Hydrogenophilus thermoluteolus: one gene and its partner. The protein of the gene in region 1 interacts with the protein of each later gene in a pairwise test. Links are inferred from orthologs where the notes say so. Each region holds a gene or a part of one and is shown in the gene's direction. Other genes may lie near its edges. The genes, in order: HPTL_RS00145 and recJ.

What was found.
Region 2: the proteins of HPTL_RS00145 (region 1) and recJ interact in binary tests that used the Escherichia coli proteins (3 or more experiments, as listed by UniProt). The link is inferred for Hydrogenophilus thermoluteolus from one-to-one orthologs.

What each region holds. Positions count from the first base shown.
Region 1 is NZ_AP018558.1:32,174-35,536, reverse strand. The notes cover bases 98-3,241. They hold HPTL_RS00145 (DNA topoisomerase III), read left to right. Parts: upstream 98-484; coding sequence 485-2,998; downstream 2,999-3,241. Other genes in these bases: HPTL_RS00140 (hypothetical protein), read right to left, coding at 2,951-3,241; dprA (DNA-processing protein DprA), read left to right, coding at 98-443. Also shown: more of dprA, read left to right, coding at 1-97; more of HPTL_RS00140, read right to left, coding at 3,242-3,363.
Region 2 is NZ_AP018558.1:1,471,317-1,474,380, forward strand. Bases 13-2,857 are described here. They hold recJ (single-stranded-DNA-specific exonuclease RecJ), read left to right. Parts: upstream 13-490; coding sequence 491-2,224; downstream 2,225-2,857. Other genes in these bases: HPTL_RS07160 (hypothetical protein), read left to right, coding at 13-485. Also shown: more of HPTL_RS07160, read left to right, coding at 1-12. UniProt on the Escherichia coli protein: Single-stranded-DNA-specific exonuclease.

The sequences.
Region 1 (3,363 bases):
CGCTCATCACCGCGCGGCTTGCGGCGGAACTGGGGCGCGACGTCTTCGCGATTCCCGGCTCGATCCACAACCCTTTGGCGAAAGGGTGTCACCGCCTGATCCGGGACGGGGCGAAACTGGTCGAGTGTGTCGAAGATATCCTTGAAGAGTGGCGATGGCAAACCCCGCCGCTGCCCTTTACCGCCCATCCTTCCGACACAGCGGCTGGCAACGGCGAAGCAGTCGGGGTCGGTGCGTCTGCTCGGCAGCGCACCCAGCAACCGGAATCAACACACCGGGACGACCCCCTCTGGCAGGCGCTGGGTTTCGACCCGGTGCCGTTCGACGCGCTCGTCGCGCGAACGGGGCTTTCCAGCAGCGAAGTAAGCGCCCGGCTCCTGGAATGGGAGCTCGAAGGGCGGGTTGCGAAACTCCCGGGTGACTGCTACCAACGCCTCTCCTAAACCCAACGCGAACGAACCCATCATCAGGAAACCCATTCATCATGAACGACACCACACCCCCACACGGCAAATGGCTCATCATCGCGGAGAAACCCTCGGTGGCCCAGGACATCGCGCGGGCGCTCGGTGGGTTCCAGCGGCAAAAGGATTACTATGAGTCGGACCTTTACGTGCTCTCCTCAGCCGTTGGCCACCTCCTCGAACTCAAGGCACCGGAAGGGGTCGAACCGAAGCGGGGCAAATGGTCGTTCGCCCACCTTCCGGTTCTGCCCGACCACTTCGACCTGCAACCGATCAAAAAGAGCGAAGACCGGCTGAAACTGCTCCTGCGCCTGGCGAAGCGCAAAGACGTGGTGGGCTTGATCAACGCGTGCGACGCCGGGCGGGAAGGGGAGTTGATCTTTCACTACATCGTCACCTACGGCAAAATCAAAAAGCCGGTGAAACGGCTGTGGCTCCAGTCGATGACGCCGCAAGCGATTCGCGCCGCCTTTGCCGAACTGCGCGACCACGAAGCGCTCACCGGTTTGCGGGAAGCCGCGATTTCGCGTGCCGAGAGCGACTGGTTGATCGGGATCAACGGCACGCGTGCGCTTACGGCGTTCAACTCGAAATCGGGTGGCTTCCAACTCACGCCGGTGGGACGGGTACAGACCCCGACGCTTGCGATGGTGGTCGAACGAGAAAAGGCGATCCGCGCATTCACCCCGCGCCCCTACTGGGAGGTTGAAGCCGAATTCGCGATCGCCTCCGGCACCTACCGCGGCCGCTGGTTCCGCGAATCGTTCCAAAAGGGGGACGACCCGGACGCAACGCCCTACCGGCTGTGGCGCGAGGAGGAAGCGCAGGCGATCGTCGATCGCTGTCGCGGTCAAACCGCTACGGTAGAGGAGCGCAGCAAACCCAGCCAGCAGTCGGCGCCGCTCTTGTTCGACCTCACCAGCCTACAACGCGAAGCGAACAGCCGCTTCGGTTTTTCTGCGCGGCAGACGCTGGCGCTTGCGCAAGCGCTCTACGAACGGCACAAGGTGCTGACCTACCCCCGTACCGACGCGAAAGCGCTTCCCGAAGACATGATCGCGACGGTGCGGGAGACACTCGCCCATCTGCCGGACACCTATCAACCCTTCGCCGACAAGATCCTCGCAAACGGCTGGGTGCGGCCCAACAAACGGATCTTCGACAACAGCAAAGTCTCCGACCACTTCGCGATCATCCCCACCGGCGAGCGCCCCAAACACCTCAACGACGCCGAAGCGAAACTCTTCGACCTGGTGGTGCGCCGCTTCCTTGCGATCTTCTACCCTGCCGCGGAGTACCGCATCACCACCCGCATCAGCCGCGTCGGGGAAGACGCGTTCAAAACCGAAGGCAAAGTTCTGGTGCAGCCCGGCTGGCTCGAAGTCTATGGCAAACAGGGCGAAACGGACGACGAAACCGCAACGGGGACGCTTCCGCCGTTGCTGCCTGGTGAAACTGCGAAGGTTGCGGCGATCGAAGCCAAAGCCCTCACCACGAAACCGCCCGCCCGTTTCACCGAAGCCACCCTCCTTTCCGCGATGGAGAGCGCCGGTAAGCTCGTGGAAGATGAAGCACTGCGCGCTGCGATGGCCGAACGTGGCCTGGGAACGCCTGCGACCCGCGCCCAGATCATCGAAGGGCTGATCCAGGACCACTACCTGATCCGCGACGGACGCGAGCTCATTCCCACTCCGAAGGCCTTTTCTCTGATGACGCTCCTCAAAGGGCTCGGGATCGAACTCTTACGTTCACCGGAATTGACCGGAGAGTGGGAGCACCGCCTGGCCCTCATGGAAAAGCGCGAAATCCCGCGCGACGCCTTCATGGCGTCGATCCGCGAAATGGCCGCCGAGATCGTCGAACGCGCCAGACGGTACGACGCGGAAACGATTCCGGGTGACTACGCCACCCTGAACGCGCCATGCCCGAAGTGCGGGGGCGTCGTCAAAGAGAACTACAAGAAGTTCCAGTGCGAAACGTGCGGCTGGGGTTTCTTCAAGCAGATCGCGGGGCGGGAATTGAGCGCGGACGAAGCCGAAACCCTGATCCGCAACGGACGGGTGGGTCCGCTCGACGGGTTCCGCAGCAAGCAAGGGCGGCCGTTTACCGCAGAACTCAAACTCGACGAAAACCACGAACCGAAATTCACGTTCGCAAACGAAGAGGAACCACTCGACCCCGAAGCGCAGCGCGAAGCGCTCGCAAACGCCGAGGTGATCGGTCCCTGTCCGAAGTGTGGCGATGCCGTCGTCGTCTGGCAAAACGGCTACCGTTGTCGTAATAACCTCACGCCGCAGCCTACGTGTGACTTTCGCCTTGCGGCGACGATCCTGCAGCAACCGATCGCCCCGGAAATCGCCGCCGAACTGCTGCGGGAAAAGACCACCCGCGTACTCGAAGGGTTCGTTTCGGCGCGGACCCGTCGCCGCTTCAAAGCGCAATTGACGCTCGATCCGACGGGTAAGGTGGGATTTCGCTTTCCGGAGTCAAAAACACCACGCCGCAAGGCCGTAGAGGAGCGCGCTCCAGAGTAGCATACTCGAAACCCCCAGCCCCACGAGCCAATTCGACCAGCGCTGTTTGCGCCGACGGCGGTGCAGGTAGAGCGAAACCGCCTCGGCGATGGAAAAGAGCGACAACAACACCGCCGTGAGGGTCGCGACGATGAAAAACGCCGCTTTCGGGCCGGTGAGGTATGGGACGCAGCGCCCACTGTTGTGGGTGAGTGCCACCAGTTGATCCCAGTCGAAGACGAACCACCAGAGCCCGAACAGAAAGAAAAGCAACCCCACCACGGCAAGCGCTACAGCCGCCCCCTGCGGCGTCGCGGTGGCGGCCGCCCAACCGCGCACCTCGACCCACCAGCTGAGTAACGCCTGCGTCACTGCGAGCCACCAGC
Region 2 (3,064 bases), 1.4 Mb from region 1 along the record:
TGCGCCGCATGAACGAATGGCAGGTTTTTCTTGCCAACCACCCGATCAACCGCGCACGCGAGCAGCAAGGACTTCCGCCGATCAACGCGCTGTGGCTCTGGGGCAACCACCCCGTTACGTCACCGAATTCAGCGAAACCGCGTTCCCAACCCTTGCACGTGTTCGTCAATGACGACGCCGATCCGATCCTGTTGGGTTGGCTAGCGGCGCAGCGCATTCCATTTACCTGCCATCGTTCCTGGCCGACCGCATCAACGCACCGTCCCGATCTCGTCATCCTCGACACCCTGGCCGAAGCGGCGCGGCGGCTCGATTGGCATACTTGGCAACACGCACTTTCGGATTTGGAAACCCATTGGTTTTCTCGTTTCCCGCGACCACCACGGGTGATTCACCTGGCCGCGACACGGGCGGCAATCACCGCCACTCCCGTTTGGTGGCGCTGGTTTGCCAAACCGGTATCACTGGAGCGGTTCAACCGTTGATGCGCATGATGACACCCCATCGCTTCCAGATCCGCACCGCCCCCGCTCGCGTCGTCCACCGCCTGCAACAAGCCGGTGCTGATCCGCTCATCGCGCGGCTCTATGCAGCGCGTGGCGTTTCCGACCCGAGCGAACTCAGCACCGCGCTCACCGCGCTCCCCCCACCCGAAGCGCTCAAAGGGATTGACGCCGCGGCGACGCTTCTTGCCGAGGCGATCGAAGCGGGCGCGATGCTTGTCGTGGTCGGCGACTACGACTGCGACGGAGCGACCGCAACAGCGCTCGCGGTTCGCGCGCTCAGGGCGATGGGCGCACGGGTCGACTACCTGATCCCGAACCGTTTCACCGATGGCTATGGCCTCACGCCGCGCATCGTCGAAATCGCGGCGCAACGTTTCGCGCCTGACCTCCTCATCACCGTCGACAACGGCATTGCCAGCCACGAAGGGGTTGCGGCTGCTGCGCAACGCGGCATCGACGTCGTGATCACCGACCACCACCTCCCTGGCGCGTCGCTCCCTGCAGCGAGCGCGATCGTCAACCCCAACCAACCCGGCTGTCCTTTCCCCAGCAAAACCATCGCTGGGGTAGGGGTGATCCTCTACGTGATGATGGCACTGCGCAGCGCGCTGCGCGCGCGCGGCTGGTTCGGCGCCCACCGTCCCGAACCCAATCTCGCCCAGTGGCTCGATCTGGTGGCGCTGGGTACCGTAGCCGACGTCGTTCCGCTCGAACATACCAACCGCATCCTGGTCGCGCAGGGACTGGCACGGATTCGCGCCGGACGGATTTGCCCCGGAATCGCGGCGCTCTTTCACGCCGCGCGACGCGACCCCCGGACGGCAACGACGCAAGACCTTGGCTTTTTCATCGCGCCGCGGGTCAATGCCGCTGGGCGCTTGCAAGAGATGACCGTCGGCGTCGAATGCCTCATCACCGACGACCCCATTCGGGCACAGCAATTGGCCGCGACGCTCGACCAGATCAACCGGACGCGGCAGAGCATCGAAGCGAAAATGAAAGACGAGGCGTTGGCGCTCCTCGACGGCGAACCGCTGCACGAAAAGCAGACGTTGACGCTCTTTCACCCCGAATGGCACCAAGGGGTGATCGGCATCGTCGCCGGCCGCATCAAGGAGCGTTACCACAAACCGGTGTTCGCGTTCGCGCCGCACGAAGACGGGCTGGTGAAAGGGTCAGGGCGCAGTGTCCCTGGGCTGCACCTCCGCGACGCGCTCGACTGGATCAGCAAGCGCGAACCCCAATTGCTCATCACCTTTGGCGGCCACGCAATGGCCGCTGGGGTGACGTTGCGCGCCATTGACCTCGATCGCTTCGCCAATGCGTTCGAGGCCGCCGCAGCCACGTTGGCGCCGGAAGGGCTCGACCCGCGCACGGTGACCACCGATGGCTCCTTGGCGTGTGACGCGCTGACGCTGGAGACTGCGGAACAGTTGGCTGCTGGCGTCTGGGGACATGGCTTTCCCGCCCCGCTCTTCTTCGATTCGTTCGAATTGCTCGAGCAACGGCTGGTCGGCGATGCCCACCTTCAACTCCGCCTTCGACGCACCGACGGCACCGCAGCGCCCCTTTCGGCGATCCTTTTTCGCCACCGTGATACGCTACCACCGCGCTTTACCGGAGCGTATCAACTCAACGTCGACCGTTGGGGCGGAAACCAACGTCTGCGGCTGCACATCGAAACCGTTGCACCGTCCGATGCGCCGAATCTGGGATAATTGCACACTAATCACGTAGCACAGATGGAGAAAGCAAACGATGATGGATCCGCAAGAGATCAACGCGATCGAAGGACAACTGCGCTCGATCCTGGAGCGTAACGACGAACTCCGGAGGTATCTTTGACTACGCCGACCTGAAGCGGCAACTCGAAGAGACCGACCTGGCGCTGCAAGACCCGGAAGTTTGGAACGATCCCGAAAAAGCGCAGGCGCTCGGCAAGCAAAAACGACAACTGGAAGCGCTGATCGAACCGCTCGAAACCACTGCGGACGAGGCCAAGGGCCTCCTCGAACTCTTGGAACTGGCGCGCGAAGAGCAAGACGAAGCCACCCTGACTTCGATCCGTGACGACGCCAAGCGCCTCGACGACGCGATCGCCAAGCTGGAGCTGCGCCGGATGTTCAACGACCCGATGGATCCGAACAACTGCTTCATCGAGATCCAAGCGGGCGCGGGCGGTACCGAAGCGCAGGACTGGGCGTCGATGTTGCTGCGCATGTACCTGCGCTACTGCGAGCAAAAAGGGTTCGAAACCGAAATCCTCGAAGAATCGGAGGGCGAAGTCGCTGGCATCAAAAGCGCGACGGTAAAAGTAAGTGGCGACCACGCGTACGGATATCTGCGCACCGAAACGGGCATTCACCGCCTGGTACGCAAGAGCCCGTTCGACGCGAACGCGCGCCGCCACACCAGTTTCGCCTCGGTCTTCGTCTACCCCGAGGTCGATGAGAAAATCGAGGTCGAGATCAACCCTGCCGATCTGCGGATCGACACCTACCGCGCGTCGGGTGCCGGGGGACAGCACGTGAACCGGACCGATTCGGCGGTACGCATCA